3 regions of the Kitasatospora sp. NPDC059812 genome follow, and region 1 is predicted to be linked to each of the others. Evidence: riboswitches for the same ligand, from Rfam matches in the RefSeq annotation. Region 1 holds a riboswitch; each other region holds the start of a gene.

What was found. A riboswitch is a leader RNA that binds a small molecule or an ion and turns the genes downstream of it on or off. The one in region 1 is predicted to bind cyclic di-AMP.
Region 2: another riboswitch for cyclic di-AMP. It lies ahead of ACFV6D_RS31335 (peptidoglycan DD-metalloendopeptidase family protein); the one in region 1 lies ahead of ACFV6D_RS22920 (transglycosylase family protein).
Region 3: another riboswitch for cyclic di-AMP. It lies ahead of ACFV6D_RS33520 (M23 family metallopeptidase); the one in region 1 lies ahead of ACFV6D_RS22920 (transglycosylase family protein).

Annotation. Positions count from the first base shown of each region.
Region 1 covers NZ_JBHWIO010000047.1:58,145-65,199, forward strand. Annotated here, with positions in the region: gene ACFV6D_RS22910 (LacI family DNA-binding transcriptional regulator) at 1-52, shown strand, start outside; gene ACFV6D_RS22915 (hypothetical protein) at 124-324, opposite strand; gene ACFV6D_RS22920 (transglycosylase family protein) at 547-1,971, opposite strand; cyclic di-AMP (ydaO/yuaA leader) riboswitch at 1,958-2,118, opposite strand; gene ACFV6D_RS22925 (hypothetical protein) at 2,549-3,526, opposite strand; gene ACFV6D_RS22930 (DUF397 domain-containing protein) at 4,086-4,349, shown strand; gene ACFV6D_RS22935 (ATP-binding protein) at 4,723-5,244, opposite strand; gene ACFV6D_RS22940 (helix-turn-helix transcriptional regulator) at 5,663-6,529, shown strand; gene ACFV6D_RS22945 (TetR/AcrR family transcriptional regulator) at 6,632-7,055, opposite strand, start outside.
Region 2 covers NZ_JBHWIO010000086.1:17,870-24,924, reverse strand. Annotated here, with positions in the region: gene ACFV6D_RS31365 (NAD(P)/FAD-dependent oxidoreductase) at 1-343, opposite strand, end outside; gene ACFV6D_RS31360 (HipA family kinase) at 515-1,270, shown strand; gene ACFV6D_RS31355 (DUF3037 domain-containing protein) at 1,267-1,683, shown strand; gene ACFV6D_RS31350 (MarR family winged helix-turn-helix transcriptional regulator) at 1,803-2,258, shown strand; gene purB (adenylosuccinate lyase) at 2,409-3,839, shown strand; gene ACFV6D_RS31340 (MFS transporter) at 3,864-5,396, opposite strand; cyclic di-AMP (ydaO/yuaA leader) riboswitch at 5,709-5,891, shown strand; gene ACFV6D_RS31335 (peptidoglycan DD-metalloendopeptidase family protein) at 5,894-6,853, shown strand.
Region 3 covers NZ_JBHWIO010000100.1:17,894-24,948, forward strand. Annotated here, with positions in the region: gene ACFV6D_RS33490 (hypothetical protein) at 1-844, shown strand, start outside; gene ACFV6D_RS33495 (GNAT family N-acetyltransferase) at 841-1,302, opposite strand; gene ACFV6D_RS33500 (hypothetical protein) at 1,339-2,091, opposite strand; gene ACFV6D_RS33505 (sensor domain-containing protein) at 2,210-2,950, opposite strand; gene ACFV6D_RS33510 (GNAT family N-acetyltransferase) at 3,141-3,713, opposite strand; gene ACFV6D_RS33515 (hypothetical protein) at 3,756-4,745, shown strand; gene ACFV6D_RS33520 (M23 family metallopeptidase) at 4,807-5,640, opposite strand; cyclic di-AMP (ydaO/yuaA leader) riboswitch at 5,653-5,811, opposite strand; gene ACFV6D_RS33525 (alpha/beta fold hydrolase) at 6,153-6,980, shown strand.

The DNA.
Region 1 (7,055 bases):
GTTCCAGCCGGAGCTGGTCATGCGCGGCTCCACGGGGGCCTGCGCGCGCTGAGGACGGTCAACGGACGGGCCCCGGAGAGCTGTTGCTCTCCGGGGCCCGTTGCGTGCCGCCCGGGTGCCGGGTCAGCCCTCGTGGTCCGTGGGGCGGCTCTCGGTGAGCCGTTGGCCGTCGGTGGCGTCGCCGGTGCGGGTCTCGGTGCGGCGGCCGCGGGCCAGGTAGTCGCGCAGGACGAGTTCGACGGCGTCCTGCGGGTTCTTGGTGCCGGAGAGCATCATCGCGTCGATCGCGAGGTTGGCGTCGAGTGTGACGGTGACCTGGGCCATGGTGACTCCTCCTCGGGTGCCGGAGCAGCAGCATGCCCGCTGGGGGCGGGCTTTGACCATGGCCTCGGGCGGTCCTGCCCGGCGGCCTGCCGGCGGCCTTCCTGCGGCGCCGGGCGACCGCCGGGGCGGGCGGCGACTGACAGATAACAGATGATGAAATCTGTTATCTGAAATCTGTTATCTGTCAGCCGTCAGTTGTCAGCTGTCACCCGCGGGTCGTGCTCAGACCCGGCCGGCGAAGTCCGGCGCCCAGTTGGCGACGGTCTGCAGGCGCACGCCCGAGCTCGGGTTGGCGGCCTCGACGTACTGGCCGCCGCCGATGTAGATCGCGACGTGGTAGACGCCGGAGTTCTGGCCGTTGTTGGACCAGAACAGCAGGTCGCCCGCCTGCAGGCTGTCCAGCGAGACGCGGGTGCTGGCGGCGGCCTGGTCGGCGGCGACGCGTGGGACGGAGACACCCGCGGCGCGCAGCGCGGCCTGGGTCAGGCCGGAGCAGTCCCAACCGCCGTTGCCGGTACCGCCGTAGACGTACGCCTGGCCGACCTTCGACTGGGCGAAGGAGACCGCGGCGGCCATGCTGCCGGTGGCGGCCGGGGCCTGAGCGGGGGTCTGCGCCTGGGCGGCCGGCTTGGAAGCCGGCTTGGCGGCCGGGGCCGGGGCCGGGGCCTGCGGCTGGGCGGTCGGCTTGGCGTTCACGGCGGCGCCGTTGGAGGTCTGGCCGGACTTCTGCGAGCGGTCGAACCAGGTGAAGTCCGAGCCGGACTGGTCGGTCTGAGCCGACTGCTGGGCCTGGCCGCCGTCCTTGAACGAGAGGCGCTGGCCCGGGTAGATGGTGTCCGGACCCTCGGTCAGGGTGCCGCGGTTGAGCTCGTACAGCCGCTGCCAGCCGCCCTGGAGGTTGTGCTTGTCGGCGATCGAGGACAGCCAGTCGCCGGAGGCGACGGTGTAGTCGTCGCCCTGGGGCTGGGCGCTGTTCTGGGCCTGGTTCTGGCCCTTCTGCGCCGAGGTGCCGTTGGCGGAGTCGGCGGGGGCCTGTGCCTGGTCCTGGGCCGGTGCGGCCGGCTTGGCGGGCTTCGCGGCCGGGGTGGCCGGGGCCTGGCTCTGCGCGGGCTTGGCGGCCGGGGTGGCCGGGGCCTGGCTCTGCGCGGGCTTGGCGGCCGGGGTGGCCGGCTTCGCGGCGGGCTTGGTGGCGGTCGAGCTGGCAGCCGAGCCGGTGGTCGAGCCGGCCGAGGTGTCGACGGCAGCCGCGGCGCCGCCCTTGGTCAGGCCGGCCTGGACCGAGCACACCGGCCAGGCGCCGGGGCCCTGCGAGGCGAGGACCTTCTCGGCGACGGCGATCTGCTGGTCCTTGGTGGCCTGGTTGGCCTGGGGGGCGTACGCGGTGCCGCCGAAGGCGGCCCAGGTGCTGGAGGTGAACTGCAGGCCGCCGTAGAAGCCGTTGCCGGTGTTGATGCTCCAGTTGCCGGTGCTCTCGCACTGGGCGACCTTGTCCCAGGTGGCGACGGAGGCGGCGGAGGCGGTGCCGGAGGTGAGGCAGGGGATGGTGAGGCCGACGCCCGCGACGCCGATGGCGGCGATCACGCGTCGGGTACGACTGGACAGACGGGTGCCGTTGGTGGGCAGCATGAAGACGCAGTCCTCTCCCACGCCTGCGAGGTGAGCTGTCGGATTCGGGCTGGAGTTGCCCGGCCGCGCTGTGGGCGCGGCTTCACCCCTAGCCCTGGATCGTTCCGGGGAACGGTCCGGGGCGACTTACCTGTGGGTCCCCCGCTCCTGCCGTGGTGCGTTTTCGCGCTGCCAGGACATCCGACGGCAGGACTCGGCGTCGCGGATGAACTGGGTTCGTGTGGCCACGAACGGGGAGCACGTTAAGCAGACTTAAGTTCAAACTGCAAACACCTGTGACGCGCATCACGGTTTGGCGAGAACGGTCGTTCCCCTCGCTCGCCATGATCGAAAATGGCCGATTTCCGGCAATGCCGCGAAGGGCGTGCACAACTGTCTGTGCTTCAGGAGGCGGGTGACGGCGGGTCGGGTCCCCCGGGGGCCGCCCGCCGAGAAGGAGGTGCGTCCACACTGTGGCCGTCGGGGGATGGATCGAGCGACGGCGAACAAATGCGGATAGAACGGACATCGCACCTATTCGCCCTTTAACTCCCTTACGGGACAAGCAGGAAGGGCCCGGAACGGCTACGTTCCGGGCCCTTCACGCGTGCGGTGACCGCTACTGGCCGGCCGACTCCTCGGTGGCGGTGCGAGCGGCGTGGGCGGCGTGACCGCCCCGGCCGGAGTGGTCGGCGTGCGCGCCCTCGGCGGTCTCCGCCGCCTCGGCCTCGGCCTGCGCCAGGGCCTCGGGGGAGGGTGCCGGCAGCGCGGCCAGGTAGGTGGCGGCGATCAGCTGGCCGACCGTCGGGTAGGCGCCCAGCGGCGCCGCGGACGGGCAGCCGGTCTCCTCGGCGGCCGTGGCGAGCAGTTCGGAGTCGGCCTCCGGCCCGATCACCAGCGGGGCCAGCGCCGGGCGCTGGGAGCCGGTCTCCTTGAGGTGGTTGACGGCCGCGGCGACCGAGCCCGGCACGTCGAGCGCGGCGGGCACGACCGGGACGGCCAGTCGTGCCGCCAGCAGGACACCGGTGATGCCGGCCGCGGCAGCGGCCTCCTCGCCGCCGACGGTGGTCAGCACGACGCCGTCCGCGGCGGTCGCGATGGCGAACAGCCGGGCCCGGTCGGCGCGTGCCAGACCGGCCTCGGACAGGCGCACGTGCACGGCCTCGGCGAGCAGCGGGTGCGGGCCGAGCACGTCGGTGACGGGGGCTCCGTACTCCGCGGCGAGGGCGTGAAGTTCGGTCAGGAATCCGTGCGGGCCGGGTACCAGCGGCACCAGGACCGGCGCGGGCAGGCCCGCCTCGGCGGCCATGGCCAGCAGTTCGGCGACGGTGCGGTCGTCACTGTCGACCCCCTGGGCGGCTTCGCCCGGGAGGTAGCCGACGGCGGTCTGGATGCCGCTCTGCTCGCTGCGGACGATCGACAGCAGCTCCTCGACGACCGAGCGGGACTCGGGCCCGGCGGTCGCGGGCACGGCGAGCACCAGGGCCGGGGAGCCGGCCGGGATCTCGGGGCGCTCGGGGCGGCGGTGGCGCCCCCGCGCACGGGAGCCTGGAGTGCGGACGGGCAGTGGCGCGCCCGGGATGGCTGCGGTGCTCATGCCGGAGATCGTAGGACATCGGCCCGTCAGGCCTGCATTCGGCTGCCGTTCGAGTTTCACGTGGTCATGGCGGGTGCGCCGCGTTCCCGCCGTGTCCGTCCGGGCGGTTTGCCCGCAATCCGGACATATCTCACCCAGCCTTCGAGCGATCACCGCTCGTAGCCCTGACGTGTCCGACGGGGCGTCGAGTTGCCTGTGTGGCGCGTGAGATGTCTCACAGCCAGGAGGTCGCCTGACGGAGCGTCACGGCAGCGCGACTCCGGGCGTCTGAAGATCAACATTCAGCGGGGAACCGCTCACGGCCGGTTATCGAGAATCTGGCGATTCACTCGGCTATGTCCGTTTACGTACCGTCAGGAGAAGGGCCCGTGAAGAGTTCCGAACTGCCGGTGAAAGGCCTCGTGCACCTGCAATGTCCCGTGCTGATGCACGTGCACAGCAGCTATCATCGCGTCAAGTGAGGCGTTGTGCCGGGCCGGTACGGGGCCGGTCCGTTCGTTCGGCGGGTGCCGGGAGCGCCGCGCTGGACGACCACTCCGGAGCTCTTCGGGAGATTTCTATGCACGACTCGCAGGACACGCACGGCTCGTACGACACCTACAACGGGATGGCGGCCGCCGACCTCAAGGGGGTTCTCTGGCAGAAGAGCCTGCACAGCAACTCCCAGGGGAACTGCGTCGAGTTCGCGGCCCTGCCGGGGGGCGATGTGGCGATGCGCAACTCGCGCTTCCCGGAAGGGCCGGCGCTCATCTACACCCGGGCCGAGATCGCCGCCCTGCTGCTGGGGGCCAAGGACGGGGAGTTCGACCACCTGGCGGTCTGACCGGCCGCCGTCCTGCCATCGGGGGGCCGTCGTGGGTGCTGACACCGCGACGGCCTTTGTCTTGTCCGGGGCCGGTCCGGGGCCACGCGACGGGCGTTCTCCCGACGGGCGCTCTCGCGGCCGACCGCACGCAGGCGCGGCGGGTGGTCCCGCGCACGGTTGGGGGCCCGGACGGGGGTCGGGCCGCCGGGGTGTCCGGCCGTCAGTCCGGCCGGCTCGTCCGGGGGGCCGGCCCGGCAATCGTCGTGGGAATCGTCCTGAGGACTGAGCCGGAGCCCGTGGCGCACCTGCGCCAGGCCCGTCGAGCCGCCCCGCGGAGCCCGGGGTGCGGTCCTCCCGGGGCCTCCCTCGGCCGGCCGCGCGCCGCCTGGCGCTAGGCCGAGCGCCGGTGCCGTCCACCGAGTTCGGAACCGGTGGCCGGCTCCGCCTCGAACAGGGCCCAGACCACCTTGCCGCTGCCCAGCGGGTGCCAACCCCAGGAGCGGCTGAAGGACTCCACCAGGTGCAGTCCGCGGCCGGACTCGGCGACGAAGTCCGCCTCCCGGGCGACCGGGCCGATGCAGCTCGGGTCGCTCACCGCGCAGACCACCTGGGGAGAGCGGTGGACCAGGCTTATTCGGATCGGCAGCCGGCCCTCGGGGGTCGGCTGTATGGGAAAGTCGTACTCGCCCTGGGCGCCACCCGCAGGGTCGGGTCGTGCGCCGATCGCATGCCGCAGTGCGTTGGTCACCAGCTCCGAGGCCACCAGCGCGACGTCGTCGAACAGCTCCATCAGGCCCCAGCGCTGAAGAGAGGTTCTGGCGAAGTCGCGCGCGGTTCTGACGGCTTCGAAGCGAGGAGCGAGCGTACAGGTGACCACATGGGGGTCAACCGCCAAAGCCGTACCGGTGCTCATGAAGAGCTCCTCCCATAAGGGGGCGGACACGGCTGGACCCGCCGGGGTCATGCCGGTCACCTCCGACTCGCTCGGCCGCTCGGCCGCCCCCTCGACCAGCGCGCGCGCACACGATCCCCCGGTGGCGCGGGGGAACGCTGCCGGGTCGGTGCACGGAGTCGCGCGTGGGGTCGACGCGGAGCCCGCGGGATTGCCAGGGATGTGCAGGTGCACGTGCACCATGGTGGTGTGCGCTCACTGCAGATGCAAGAGTCGATTCACGTGCAGTCGCACTATTGGCATATGCAAGCGCCGGATGCACGTGCATCCTGGTGTGTGGAGTGTGGAACTGATAGGAACATCCGTCAGTATCGGCACCGTGAGCGCTCAACTGATGGCAGACTGTGCGCTGTTTGCCCTAGGTGGAGGTTTCGACCGCATGACCACAGTTCAGCCGGGCGGCGGCTCGATGGTCCGCCGGATCCTCCTCGGGTCTCAGCTGCGTCGCCTGCGTGAGACGCGCGGCATCACGCGCGAGGACGCCGGCTACGCGATCAGGGCCTCGGAGTCCAAGATCAGCCGCATGGAACTCGGCCGCGTCAGCTTCAAGGAGCGCGACGTCGCCGACCTGCTCAGCCTCTACGGCGTGGACGACGGCCTGGAGCGGGAGGCACTGCTCGGGCTGGTCCGCGAGGCCAACAAGTCCGGCTGGTGGCACAGCTTCAACGACGTGCTGCCGGGCTGGTTCCAGACCTACGTCGGCCTGGAGGAGGCCGCCCAGCTGATCCGCACCTACGAGGTGCAGTTCATCCCCGGACTGCTGCAGTCCGAGGAGTACGCACGGGCGGTTTTCGGACAGAGTCGGCCGGTCGTCAGCGAGGAGGAGATCGAACGGCGGGTCAGCCTCCGCCTGCGTCGCCAGAAGCTGCTGACCGAGGGCGCCAGCCCGCGGCTGTGGGCCGTGATCGACGAGGCCGCGCTGCGCCGCCCCGTCGGCGGGCCCAAGGTGATGCGCGGCCAGGTGCAGTACCTGATCGACGTCGCCGAGCAGGCCAACGTCGTGATCCAGGTGATGCCGTTCCGATTCGGCGCGCACGCGGGGGAGTCCGGGGCGTTCACGATCCTGCGCTTCCCTGAACAGGACCTCGCGGACGTCGTCTACCTGGAGCAGCTCACCAGCGCGCTGTACCTCGACAAGCGGGACGACGTCGACGCGTACATCCAGGTCATGGAGCGGCTCTGCGTGGACAGCCTCACGCCCGAGCGGACCGTGGACCTGCTGGCCTCGATCCTCAAGGAGCGCTGAAAGGAGCTCTGAGGGGAGTGCTGAGGGGAGCTCTCAGCAGAGCGTACGGGTCCGGCGGCCCGCGATCGGCCGCCCGGGCACCGAGCCGCCGTCCACCCGCCGTCAGCCGCGGGCCGGCGGCCGTTCGCGTTCCGGCGGCAGTGCCTGCGGCGGGGTGCCCAACTCCCAGGGCAGGTCGTAGCGGCGGAACAGGTCGGCCCGGATCAGCGCCAGCGGGAGTTCGGCGCCCGGCAGCAGCACCCCGATGCAGCCGCCCATCAGCGCGCTGCGCAGCACCGCGTGCTCGGCGGCCGGGTCCGGCGCGCCCCAGTCGAGCAGCAGGCCCTGGAGGATGGCGCCGAGCTGCTGCTGCTCCGGGTCCTGGACGAAGGCGCCGGAGTCCGGGTCCAGGATCAGCGCGAGGTGCGAGCGCATCACCCGCGGATGCTCCAGGGCGAGGGTGAGGACCGCGTCGATCGCGCGGGCCAGCCGGGCCGCCGGTGTGGCGTCCGGGGTCAGCTCGGCGAGCGCGCCGGAGAGCGACTGG
Region 2 (7,055 bases), on a different contig from region 1:
GGGTGACGCTGCCGGGGGCGAGGACCAGGTAGTCGTACTTCTGCGCCACCACCTCGTCGGTGATCTTGCGGACCACGCACACCTTGGAGGCCGGGTCCACGCCGATCGCGCCGCCCGGAACGATGTGGGTGCGGCGCAGCGTGCGGCGCAGGGAGACCGCGACCGACTGCGGGGTCAGCACGCCGGCCGCGACGTGCGGCAGCAGGGGCAGGTAGAGCTGGTAGCTGAACGGTGTGACCAGCGAGATCTCGGCCTCCGACGGCGCGAGCTTGCGTTCGAGTCGGCGGGCGCACTCCAGGCCGGCGAAGCCACCGCCCACGATCAGGATCCGAGGTCGTTCCATCGCTCATCCCTTTGCCGTGCAGGTCGTAACCGCGAAGGTCCCCATTGCTGTCCGCCACACTCGCACGGAGCAGCGGGGGCTGCCACCGGGGTGGGGCGGATGGTGGAGGGGTGGGACGGGGGGCGTACGGAGGGGAGGAGGTGACGGGTCGGCACCGATAGGCTGTGGGGCGTGCTCCCCGAGGTGACGGCGGTCCGTTATGTGACGCCACTGCGAGAAGGCGGCTCGATGCCGGGCCTGGTCGAGGCCGACGACCGGCGGCTGTACGCGCTGAAATGGGTCGGTGCGGCGCAGGGCCGGAAGGCGTTGGTGGCGGAGGTGCTGGCCGGGGAGTTGGGCCGGCGGCTCGGGCTGCCGGTGCCGGAGCTGGTGACGGTCGACCTGGATCCGGTGCTGGCCCGCAGCGAGCCGGACCAGCAGGTCCAGGACCAGATGCGGGCCAGTGGCGGGACCAACCTCGGGATGGCCTTCGTCAGCGGCGCGCTCAACTTCGACCCGCTCTGCTTCGAGGTGGATCCGGAGCTGGCCGGCCAGGTGCTCTGGTTCGACGCGCTGATCGGCAACGTCGACCGCTCCTGGCGCAACCCCAACCTGCTGGTGGCGACCGGCGGGCTGCGGCTGATCGACCACGGCGCGAGCCTGATCTTCCACCACCACTGGGCGGGCGCCGCCGCCTGGGTGCGCCGCCCGTACGATGCCTCCGACCACGCGCTGCTGCGGGCCCGGCCGGACCTGACGGCCGCGGACAAGGCGCTCGCGCCGCTCGCGGAGGCCGCGATCGAGGGCGCGGTGGCGAGGATCCCGGAGGTCTGGCTGCTGGACGAGCCCGGCTTCGACTCGCCCGAGGCGGTGCGCGCCGCGTACCGCGCCCAGCTGACCGGCCGGCTGGCCGGTCCGCGCGACTGGCTGCCGGAGGTGCCCGCATGACCGAGCCGAGGACGCCCGCGCTGCCGGCCGCCGTCGAACTGCACGACTACGAGTACGCCGTGATCCGCGCGGTGCCGCGGGTGGAGCGCGGCGAGTGCGTCAACGTCGGGGTGCTGCTGTACTGCCGGCAGAACGGGTATCTGGCCGCGCGCACGCACCTGGACCAGGCCCGGCTGCTGGCGCTCGACCCGGTGGCGGACGTGCACGGGGTGCGGCGGGCGCTGCACGGGATCGAGGCGGTGTGCGCCGGGGGTCCGCAGGCCGGTCCGGCGGCGGGGGACAGCCCGGGGCAGCGGTTCCGCTGGCTGACCGCTCCGCGCAGCGCGATCGTCCAGCCGGGGCCGGTGCACACCGGGCTGACCGCGGACCCGGAGCCGGAGCTGCGGCACCTGTTCGATCAGCTGGTGCTCTAAGCTCTGTCGACTGGCCGGAGGCTCTGTCGACCGGCCGGTGCTGCAGTTCTGGTCAAGCCGTCGACGGTTGCCGTGGTCAAAGCTTGAGTTGCTGAAGCACTCGGCCGTACGCTGACCCCATGGGTTCGACAGCGACGACGACCGTACCGACCAACGCCGAGTTGATGGAGGCGTTGGCCGCCGTCGGCGCCGCGTATTTCCAGGACTTCGCGGCGGCCGCGGCCCGGCACGGGCTCTCCTCCTCGCAGGCCAAGGCGCTCGGCGCGGTGCAGGAGCCGGTGCCGATGCGGGCGCTGGCCGGACGGCTGGGCTGCGACGCCTCCAACGTCACCGGGATCGTGGACCGGCTGGAGACGCTGCGCCTGGCCCACCGGGAGGCCGCCGCCGGCGACCGCCGGGTGAAGATCGTCGTGATCACGGACGAGGGCCGGGAGATCCTGAACCGCATCCGCGGCGAGATGGCCCGCACCCACCAGGCGTTCGAGGCGATGACCGACGAGCAGCGGATCGCGCTGCACTCGATCTGCGGGCAGGTCCTGCCGGTGCTGGCCGGCCGGGCCGGCGCCGCCCAGTAAGCCAGCCCAGTAAGCCGCCCGGTAACGGACCGCGCCGCGCCCGGCGGGAGCCGTCGGGCGGGCCCGGTCGGAGCCGTCCGCTCCGGCCCGGGCCGTAGCCGCCCGATGCGCCGACGTTCCGGCTGACCTCGGCTGTTAGGCTTGCGAAGCGTGAGCGCGAAGCCCCAGATCCCCAATGTCCTGGCCTCCCGGTACGCCTCGGCGACCCTGGCCCAGCTGTGGTCCCCCGAGCACAAGGTGGTCCTCGAGCGCCACCTGTGGCTCGCCGTCCTGAAGGCCCAGCAGGACCTCGGTGTCGAGGTACCGGCGAACGCCGTCGCCGACTACGAGCGGGTGATCGACCAGGTCGACCTCGGCTCGATCGCCGCCCGTGAGCGGGTCACCCGCCACGACGTGAAGGCCCGCATCGAGGAGTTCAGCGAACTCGCCGGCCACGAGCAGATCCACAAGGGCATGACCTCCCGGGATCTGACCGAGAACGTCGAGCAGCTGCAGATCCGCCAGTCGCTGGAGCACGTGCGCGACCGTACGGTGGCCGTGCTGGTCCGGCTGGCCCGCCTGGCCGCCCAGCACTCCGAGCTGGTCATGGCCGGCCGCTCGCACAACGTGGCCGCGCAGGCCACCACCCTGGGCAAGCGCTTCGCGTCGATCACCGACGAGCTGCTGGTCGCCTTCCGCCGCCTGGAGGAGCTGATCGCCCGCTACCCGCTGCGCGGGATCAAGGGCCCGGTCGGCACCGCCCAGGACATGCTGGACCTGCTCGGTGGCGACACCGACAAGCTCGCCGAGCTGGAGCGCCGGGTCGCCGGGCACCTCGGCTTTGACAACGTGTTCATCAGCGTCGGCCAGGTCTACCCGCGCTCGCTGGACTTCGAGGTGCTCACCGCCCTCGTCCAGCTGGCCGCCGCGCCGTCCAGCCTGGCCAAGACCATCCGTCTGATGGCCGGCCACGAGCTGGTGACGGAGGGCTTCAAGGAGGGCCAGGTCGGCTCCTCGGCGATGCCGCACAAGATGAACACCCGCTCCTGCGAGCGCGTCAACGGCCTGGCCGTCATCCTGCGCGGCTACGCCTCGATGACCGGCGAGCTGGCCGGCGACCAGTGGAACGAGGGTGACGTCTCCTGCTCGGTGGTGCGCCGGGTCGCGCTGCCGGACGCCTTCTTCGCCTTCGACGGCCTGCTGGAGACCTTCCTGACCGTTCTCGACGAGTTCGGCGCCTTCCCCGCCGTGATCGAGGCCGAGCTGGACCGCTACCTGCCGTTCCTCGCCACCACCAAGGTGCTGATGGGCGCGGTGCGCGCGGGCGTCGGCCGGGAGACCGGGCACGAGGTCATCAAGGAGCACGCCGTCGCCTCCGCGCTGGCGATGCGTGCGGGTGGCCGCGAGAACGAGCTGCTGGACCGGCTGGCCGCCGACGAGCGGATCCCGCTGGACCGGGCCGGGCTGGACGCGCTGCTGGCCGACCGGCTTTCCTTCACCGGTGCGGCCGGCGCCCAGGTCGCCGAGGTGGTCCGCCAGGTGGAGGCCGTCGCCGCCGCCTACCCGGAGGCCGCCAAGTACGCGCCGGCCGACATTCTCTGACGGGCAGTACTTCCTGACGATTCGTCAGCCGGCTGAGGGCCCTGCCGCCGATCCGGTGGCGGGGCCCTCGTCCGTGTGGACGTGGCCCGGGTCGAGTGGTGGGGTGGTGCCGCAGGCCCACTCGCAGTCCGGCTCGGCCACCGGGCGGTCCACCGGCGCGAGCACGTTGCCGCGGACGGTGGCGAAGGCCGTCAGCCCGCCGGTGACCAGCAGTCCGGCGCAGATCAGCATCGCGGTGCGGAAGGCGGAGTCCACGGCGGACGGCACCCGGTAGGCGTCGCCGCTCAGCCCGGCGAGCGAGGGCAGCGCGGCGACCGCGAGCAGCCCGGCCGCGCGGGCGGCGGCGTTGTTGACGCCGCTGGCGATGCCCGCGTGCCGGACCTCGACGGCGGCCAGCACCGTCGCCGTCAGCGGCGCGACCAGCAGGGTCATCCCGCAGCCCAGCACCGTGACGGCGGGCAGCACGTCCGCCCAGTAGGAGGAGCCGGGGCCGATGCGCAGCATCAGCAGCACCCCGGCGGCGCACAGCAGCGGACCGACGGTGAGCGGGATCCGGGGGCCGATCCGCTTGCCCAGCCGCCCGGCGCGCGCCGACAGGGTCAGCATCAGCACGGTGATCGGGATCAGGGCGAGGCCGGAGACCAGCGGGGAGAAGCCGGAGACGATCTGCAACTGCACCACCAGCAGGAAGAACACCCCGCTGAACGCCGCGTAGACGCAGAGGGTGACCAGGTTGACGGCGGTGAACAGCCGGGAGGAGAAGAGGCCGAGCGGCAGCATCGGCTCGGCGGCGCGGCGCTCGACCGCGATGAAGGCCGCGCCGAGCAGCAGGCCGATCACGCCGGTGAGCCAGACCGCGGGGGACAGGCCTTCTCCGGCGGCGGTCAGCGCATAGGTGATCGCGCCGAGGGCGAGCGCGGCGAGCAGCGCGCCGAGCACGTCGAAGCGGCCGACGGCGCTCTCGTTCCGGCTCTCGGGGACGAACCGGGAGGTGACCGCGACCACGGCGGCCGCGAGCGGCAGGTTCAGCAGGAAGATCCACCGCCAGCCGGGGCCGTCCACCAGCCAGCCGCCGAGGAAGGGGCCGACCGCGGCCGACACCCCGCCGAGGCCCGACCACAGGCCGACCGCCGCCGAGCGGTCGTCCGGGTGGAAGACGGCTTGCAGCATGGCGAGCGAACCGGGGGTGAGCAGCGCCCCGCCGATGCCCTGGACGGCGCGGGCGGCGATCAGCACGTGGATGGTGGGGGCGGCGGCGCAGGCCGCGGAGGCGGCGGCGAACCAGAGCACGCCGATCAGGAAGACCCGGCGCCGGCCGTACCGGTCGCCGAGCGCGCCGCCGAGCAGGATCAGTCCGGCCAGGGTGAGCAGATAGGCGTTGAGCGTCCACTGCAGGGACGCGAGGGAGGCGCCGAGATCGGTGCCGATGCGGGGCAGCGCGACGTTCACCACGGTGCCGTCGAGCATCGCCATGCTGGAGCCGAGCACCGTCGCGAGGAGGACCCAGCGTCCCCGCGAGGTGCCCAGGCGCAGTGTTCCTGCTTCGGAGGTGGCCACGGGCCGATCCTGCGCCCGTGGGGCGTACGTGACAAGGGTCACCGGGGGGTGTGTCGGTGGGTGCGCGGTGCGTGAGCGGGTGGGTGCGCAGCGGTGGCGGAATCGGCGCAGCGTCGTGGATCAGTGGCGCCGGGTGAATGGATTGTGCACGTACGGTGCAGCCGATCATTCGGAGGGTCACCGCAGCTCGGGGGGTTGTTGCCGGTTCAAGTGATCGACATTGCTTCACCCGAACGGATGGGTTTTAGTTCAGCGACCGCCCGGCCAGTCCGGACGGATCCACCGGGTGGAACGCCGAATCCTGCCGCTGCCCGGTGGCTCGCACCGAACTCTGTACGGCAGGAGCGGGGGACCCACAGGTAAGTCGCCGGACCGGAAACGGCACGCTTTCGCGTACCCGGATCCAGGGCCGGCTAGGGGTGAAGCCGCATGTGCGGCCGGGCAACTCCAGCCCGAACCCGACAGCTCACCTCGCAGGCGTCGGAGAGGAAAATTCCATGCCTGCACAGGCTCGTCGTATCGCCCTGCCCCGCGCCGCCCGCATCGGGATCGCCACCGCCGTCACCGGTGTCTCCTTCGCCCTGCCGCTCGTCACCGCGATGAGCGCCCAGGCCTACCCCGCGCCGGCCGCCGCCGTCACCGCCGCCCCGGCCGCCGCTCCCGCCGACCAGGCCCAGGCCCCGTCGCAGGAGAGCTACCGCGTCGTCAGCGGCGACACCCTGTCCCGGATCGCCGACGCCCAGCACGTCGACGGCGGCTGGCAGGCGCTGTACGACCACAACCGCGAGGTCGTCGGCGGCAACCCGGACCTGATCTTCCCCGGTCAGCAGCTCGTGATCGCCGGCCAGGCCGCCCCGGCCAAGCCCGTTGCCCCGGCGAAGCCCGCCCAGCCGTCCGCCCAGGACGCCGCGCCGGCCACCACCGCCGCCAAGCCGCAGGCCCAGCTGGAGGTCCGGACCGAGGCGGCCAAGCCGTCCGCCCAGCTCCAGACCCAGCTGCAGACCGCCGCGCCGACCACCGCGGTCACCGCCGTGCCGGTCGCCGCCGCCTCCGCCTTCGTCGCCCCGCTGGCCAGCCCGAAGCTGGGCACCGCCTACGGCGTGGCCGGCTCGATGTGGGCCTCCGGCCACCACACCGGCCAGGACTTCGTCGCCTCCACCGGCACCCCGCTGCGCGCCGTCGGCAACGGCGTCGTGGTGAAGGCCGGCAACGGCGGCGCCTACGGCAACGAGGTCGAGATCAAGCTCGCCGACGGCCACTTCGCCGAGTACGCGCACCTCTCCTCGATCGGTGTGAAGATCGGTCAGGCCGTCAAGGCCGGACAGCAGATCGGCCTCTCCGGCGCGACCGGCAACGTGACCGGCCCGCACCTGCACTTCGAGATCCGCAACGGCTCGGAGTACGGCTCGGACATCAACCCGGTCGCCTACCTGCGGGCCCACGGCGTCGCGCTCTGACCAGTGCCGGATGCACCGGATGCACCGGATGCACCGGATGTGCCGGATGCGTCGGGTGAGGAACCACCGCTGCTACGGGGCGAATCGACCGCCCGGGATGGTCATGTCGGGTGACCGCTCGACCGGGTGATCGCCGCAGCAGTGGACATGGGCGCGGGACACGCCCAGGCCGGCCCGGGGGGGGGGGGGGGGCGGGCGCGCG
Region 3 (7,055 bases), on a different contig from region 1:
CGGCACCGCACTGGCCCCCGCGCTGGGCGGGGAGGACGCCGCGGTGCCGTTCGCGGCGGCACTGGTGCTGTACTTCGTGGTCTTCGGCTTCCTGGCCGGCTGGCTGGTGACCAGGCTCGCGCTGCCGCAGGTGCTGACCGACGCCGACCAGGCCCTGGACCTCTTCCTCGCCGGGCAGGACCGCGACCGGCGGGGCGACAAGGTGGGCGCCGACGACCTGCGGGTCCGGGCGATGCAGCAGCTCGGGCTGCTGGGGGGCAGCGCGGAGCAGTCGGCCGCGCTGGCCGCGCAGTTGCCGCCCGCCTCCTCGCCCTCGTCCGGGCCGGAGGGCGTGGTGGCCGAGGTCCGCTCGACCGCGCGCCGCTCGGCGCTGACCGCCGACCAGGTGCGGGCGCTGTACGCGGACGGCTCCGAGGGCCGCCGGATCCAGGCGCTCGCGCTGATGCAGGGCGACCCGTCGCTGGCCGACCTGCCGAGCCTGCTGGACGCGATCGAGCGCCCGCGCTCCGGCTTCGAGCAGTACCACGCGCTGCTGGCCGCCCGGGGGCTGCTCTCCCGGCTGCCCGGCGCCGAGGCGCAGCGGCTGCGGGACGCGGTGGCCGGGCAGTTGGTGCTGCCGGAGGGGATCCCGTACGGGTCGGACCGCAGCTGGCTGGCGGAGAAGATCCTGTCCCGGCTGGAGGCGACGGCCTTCGTCCCGACGCAGCCGGCCCCACCCGTCGAGCCTGCCCAACCGGGACAGTCGGGACAGTCGGGACAGTCGGCCCCACCCGCTCAGCCCGTCCAGCCCGCTCAGCCCGTCCAGTCGGCTCCGTCGGCTCCGTCGGCGGGCGACCACAGCTAGCTGCTGAACTCCTTGACGGTGAAGCGCAGTTCGGGCTGCTCCCAGGGCGTCTTGACCTGCGGCGGGCGGGTGCCCGTGCGCTCGGCGCCCATCTGGAGGTAGAAGCCCTCGGCGGGCGGGTGGGACACCACCTTGACCGAGGCGATCCCGGCCGCCCGGGCGCGCTCCAGCATGTCCGCGATCAGCTTCCGCCCGATGCCGAGCCCCTGGGCCTCGTCGGCGACGAACATGAGGTCCAGTTCGGCCGGTTCGCGGATCAGGCCGTAGAAGCCGAGCAGTCGGTCGGTGGTCGGGTCCGAGGCCAGGAACACCTCGTGCCGGGCGACGTACTCGGGGGTGACCCGGTAGCCGTCGATCATCGCCGCGTAGTCGCCGCGGTAGGCGGTGGAGGCCTGGATCAGCTCAGTGAGCCGGTCGGCGTCGGCCGCCCCGGCGCGCCTGATGGTCGTCTCGCTCATGCGGGCGAGTATAGGGGTGCTAACCAGGAGAGACCATTACTTTTCGGCGGCGGACCGGCGGCGGTGGTCGGCGGACCGCAGGACCAGGACGCGGCGGGTGCGGCCGTCCGCGGCGCGGGGGAAGCGGCGGATCTCGCTGGCGACGCGGCGCTCGCCGAGCGCGTACCGCAGCGGGTCGAGGTGGGCGCAGCGGAGGCCGTGGCCGTCGTGCAGCGGCTGGACGCGGACCTCGCCGTCCGGGGAGGTCACCCGGACGAGTTCCACCAGGGCGGCCAACTGCCGCTCAGGGCCGAACAGTTCGGGGTAGGCGAAGAGCAGGTAGCCGCTCAGGGTGAGCGCGAAGGCGCCGTCCGCGAACGGCAGTCGGGGCAGCGCGGCGGCCACGTACTGCTGCGGGTGCGCGGCCGAGTCGGCGGCGAACAGGCGGCGGGCGCGGTCCCAGCTGCGCAGGTAGCGGTCCGGTCGGCAGGAGCGCGGCGACGGGTACAGGTGCGGGCGGGCGGCCATCGCGGTGGCCATCGACGCCCGGGCCGCCAGCGCGTGGGCCGCGACCTCGGGTGCGGGGAGCGCGTACGCCGGGTCGGCGGCGATCACCCGGCAGCCGAGCCGGCGCGCCTCGGCGGCCAGGCCGGCCGCGCCGCCCGGGCAGTCCAGCACTGGGCCCGGCAGCGCGGCGAGTTGGGCCCGGGTGAGGTCGAACAGGTCGCAGTACTCGTCCAGCGGGCGGGAGGTGACCAGGATGTCCCGGCCCAGGGCGCCCGGGTCGGCGGGGGTGTGTGCGGCGGCCACCCGGCCATCCGAACACGGGCCGGCCCCGTCCGCATCCGGAGCACGTCCGGGGCGCGGGCGGGGCCGGTGAGGCGGGCGGGACCGGGGAAGCGGGCGGGACCGGGAAGGCCCGCGGGGTTCAGCGGCCGAGCAGGCCCTGGGCGGCGGCCCGGTTCACGTTGGTCAGGCCGCGGACCAGCTGGGCGGTGAGGATGATGAGCAGCACCCCGACCAGCGAGAAGCCGGCGATCTGCCAGGCCCCCTCGACGTAGTAGACGTGCTGGACGTTGTCGCTGTCGTAGAAGTCGAAGAGCCGGTACCCGCGCCACGGGGTGAAGGCCGGGAAGACCCACTGGTAGAGCGGGTACAGCGCCATCGCCCAGCCGAGCAGCAGGAACACCAGCGACAGGGCGAAGCTGAGGACCGCCCACGGGAACATCACCACCTGGTAGAACGCGGCCTTCCACCCGGCCGGGTCCGCCAGCCGCGCGGTGATCGCCCCCCAGGTGCCCGGGCGGGTCTGGCGCACCGGCGCCGGGGCGGGCACGTCCAGGGCCAGCATGCCGCGCACCCGGGCCCGCTCCATCCGGCCCATGCCGCGGGCGACGGTGGTCAGGAGGGCGAGCACGGGCAGGCCGAGGACGGTGACGAAGGTGCCGACCCCCATGCAGAACAGGATGATCGAGACGGAGAAGCCGATGACCGACAGCGGCAGGCCGGTGAGCGTGTAGCCGATCTCGCGGTAGTAGTGCTTGGAGAACGGCGCCCGCCAGACGGCCGGCGGCTCCTCGGTCCGGTGGGCCCGAGCGGGACGCGGGTCGTCGCCGTAACCACCGAGGACGTCCCACTCGCGGTCCTGCGTGCTTCGGCTGATGCTCATGTCCCGGCCCCGGTCCCTCGTTCTCGGCTGCTGATGGCATCAGTCTGGTCGAACGGCGGGCCGGGGAGGATCCGGAGGCCTGGCGGATCGGGGGTGGGGTTAACCCCCCGGGCCTGACCTGGCAGGCCTGCCCCGGGTCCGCGCCAGATGTCCGCGCCAGATGTCCGCGCCGGACGTCCGCGCCGAAAGGTCAGCCGGTCGCGCCGGTCCACTCGTCGGCGAGCAGCGAGTACAGGTACGAGTCGGACCAGGCGCCGCCCTTGTACAGGTCGTGCCGGACCCGCCCCTCCAGCTGGAACCCGAGCCGGAGGAGCACCTTGGCGGAGGCGGCGTTGTCCACGTCGACCCGGGCCGCCAGCCGGTGCACGCCGAGGGCCTCGAAGGAGAGCTCGCAGAGCAGGCCGGCGATCTCGCCCGCGTAGCCGCGGCCCCAGACGTCGCGGCCCAGCACGTAGCCGAGGTGGGCGGAGCGGTGCTTGCCGAGGGTGAGGGAGGCGTGGGCGATCGGCACGGCGTCCACCGGGTCCTCGGCGTCGTCGCGCCGGGTGACGGCCAGCCGGTAGGTGTCCCGCTCCGGCGCCATCGCCTCCTCCAGGTAGAGCTCGATCTGGTCGGCGCAGGTTTCGCGGTCGCGCGGCTCGAAGGGGAGGTAGCGGGTGACCTCCGGGTCGCCGAACAGCCCGTGCAGCGCGTCCACGTCGCCGGGGGTGTGGTGATACTCGCGGATGGCCAGCCGGGGGCCGGTGAGTCGTACGGGGACCATGGCAGCCGACCCTACTCCCGGCCAGCGGTTACCGTTCGAGCTATGAACGACGAAGACCTGCGGCTCGCCCCGCGCACCAGGGCCGCCGACCTGCTCGCCTGGGCGGCGGAAGAGGACCGCACCCCGGTGGCCGAAGCGCCGCTGCGCGCGGTGCTGGCCCTGCTGGAGCTGGGCGAGGGCAGGATGCACGACGGCTGGCCCGAACTGACCTCGAACGCGGTGGAGCACCTGCTGTACGAGCGGCTCTACCTGTACGTCCAACCCGAACCGGAGGCGGACCCGTTCGCGTACGGCGCCGCCGTCCGGCTGCTGACCGACCACCAGCGGGCCGCCAAGCGGCTCAACGCCAAGCGCCAGGAGCGGCTGCACGCCGAGGCCGAGTGGCAGGGCGAGGTCGCGGCCGGGCTGCTGCGCCGCGCCGACCTGGTGACCTGGCCCCGGCTGTACGCGCTGCTGCTGCACGCGTACGGGGCGGACGTCACGGATCCGGAGGCGGTGCGGGAGTGGCTGACCGGCTTCCGGGAGCTGGCGCAGGAGGAGCGGCTGGCCAGGTTCGCCGCACTGGCGCAGACCGGCTGGCTGGACGAGGTGGACGAGCAGGGCTGGAGCCCGACCCGGGTGATCTCGGTCGGCATGGCCACCGACGGCGCGCGTCGGCTGCTGGAGCAGGGCCTGATGCGGCGCAGCTACCGCAACCTGACCGAGCTGACCGCGCTGGGGCGGCCGATGCCGGACGAACTGGCCGGGGACTTCGGGGCGTTCGAGGAGGCGGCGGTGGAGGCCGCGCTCGACCTGTACGGGGAGTGGACGGTGCCCGGGCTGCCGCGACTGCTGGTGGAGGAGTTCCCGGACCTCGCGCCGGAGCCGGGGCAGGAGGAGATCGACGCGTACCTGGCGGGGCTGGCGCAGGAGGAGTTCGACGCCCGCCTGGAGGAGCTGGCGGGGCCGGCGCAGGAAGAGTCCGACGCGCACCCGGCGGGGCCGGCCGACCCGGCGGACCCGGCGGACCCGGCGGACCCGGCGCAGGAGTGACGCGGCGAAGCCCCGGCCGCCGGTGCCTTTCGGTTCCGGCGGCCGGGGCTTCGCGGGTGCGTCAGGGGTTGAGGCCGCGCTGCTGGAACCAGGTCTCCGGGTCGACGGGGGCGCCGCCACCGGGGCGGACCTCCACGTGCAGGTGCGCGCCGGTGACGTTGCCGGTGGCGCCGACCTTGCCGATCTGCTGGCCGGAGCCGACCTTGCCGGAGCCCTTGATGATCGAGGAGAGGTGGCAGTACCAGATCTCGGTGCCGTCGGGCAGGGTCTCGACGATCCGGTAGCCGTACGAGCCGGACCAGCCGGCCGAGGTGATGGTGCCCTGGCCGACCGCGTAGACGGGGGTGCCGGTGTCGGCGGCGAAGTCCAGGCCGGTGTGCAGGTGGGCCCAGTAGCGGGCGCTCTGGCCGTAGTGGGCGGTGAGGTGGTAGTCGCGCACCGGCAGGGTGAGGGCGGCGGCCTTGGCCCGCTCGGCCTCCTCGGCGGCCCGCTTGGCCTCGGCCTCCTTGGCGGCGGCCTTGGCCTCCGCCTCCTTCGCGGCCTGGACGCGGGCGTCCTCCTCGGCGGCGGTGCGCTGGCTGTCGGCCTGCAGCTGGATGCGGGCGGCGAGCGCGAGGCCGGGGTCGGCGGAGAGGGCGACCGGGGTCTCGTCCGGGGTCTCGATGGCGGGGGCGGCGGCCGGGGTGGCGGAGGCGAAGCCGGTGGCGCCCAGGGTCGCGGCGACGGCGGTGACGCCGAGCAGCGGGGAGGTCCCACGGACCTGACGCGGCATCCGGTGCCGGTTGGTCTCGGCGTCCGGGCCCGCGTACTCGGGGCCGTCCGGGCCGGGGTGGTCGAGGAGCCGGGTACCTGCTGCGAGGCCGGCCGGGTGTGCCGGGGTGTGCGTCGACGCCACGGAGGCGCGCTCCTTTCCTTCCTTCGCGCCTACCGGGTTAGCTGACGGGTTCGGAGCAGGAAGGTCTCCTACGGCTGGGCCGAAGCCCCGCCGATTCACCCCAAGGAACGTGGTTCCCCGGCTCCCTGACCTGCCCGGAGGCCGGTCGGCGGGATTAGGCGACGGCGCACGGTGCCGTCTGGGTACGGCGTTGAGGACCGCGCTGCGTTATCAAACGTTAATCCTAGGAGGCCCTGATTCCAAGCCGTTCGCCCGGGACGACCGGAGACAGGCGGGGCACTCTGGGACGCGAAGGGCGTTTTGTCCCCCTTGGGCCCCTTGGGCACGCTTGAACACCATTGACGCCACCTCACGTGATCGGACGTCAACGGACGGCCCTTCATTCAGGCACTCACCACTGACCTCCCCCGCCCCACAGGGTGCGAAGGCTTGACGGCTAAGGCTATTAGCCTTAGCTTTATGGCTATCGGCAGCACGCCGAAGCCCGCACCGGCAGCCCCCGGAGGCCCACCATGAACGCCACCAGCGCCCCCACCACCCAGTACCTCGACGTCACCGGCGGCCGCCTCGCCTACGACGACACCCGGCAGGGCGACGGCACCCCCGTCGTGCTGCTCCCCGGAATGCTCGACACCCGCGCCGCCTACCGGCACCTCCACCCGCTGCTGGCCGCCGCCGGCCGCCGGGTCATCACCATGGACCTGCGCGGCTTCGGCGAATCCTCGATCATCTGGGACGACTACTCCCCCGCCGCCATCGCCACCGACGTCCTCGCCCTGCTCGACCACCTCGGCATCGGCCGCGCCGTCCTGGTCGGCAACTCCTACACCGGCGCGACAGTCGTCAAGGCCGCCGGCGACGCCCCGGAACGGGTCGCCGGCATCGCCCTGATCGACGCCTTCGTCGAGAACCCCCCGCCCGGCGCCCTCATGCGCGGCGCCCTCCGCGTCATGGGCGCCCTGACCGTCCACTCGCCCGCCTTCTGGGGCCTCTACCACCGCAAGCTGGCCTACCCGGGCGCCAAGCCCGCCGACTTCGACACGTACGTGGCCGGACTCGTCGCCGCCATGCGCACCCCCGGCCGAAAGACCGCCACCCGCGGACACGTCGGCGGGGACTCCGCGCCCGTCGGCTGGACCGCGGCCGTCCGCTGCCCCTCGCTCGTCATCATGGGCAGCAAGGACCCCGACTTCCCCAAGCCGGAAGCCGTCGCCGACCGGCAGGCCGCCGCGCTCAACGCGCGGAAGGTCATGATCGACGGATCCGGGCACTACCCGATGGCCGACAACCCGCAGGCCACCGCCGGCGCCCTGCTGCCCTTCCTCGCCGAACTCGCCTGAGCCCCGCCCACCCCGTCCGCCCACGTCAGCCCCGCCCCCACGCGCCGCCCCGCCCCGCCACGTACGCCTTCCACC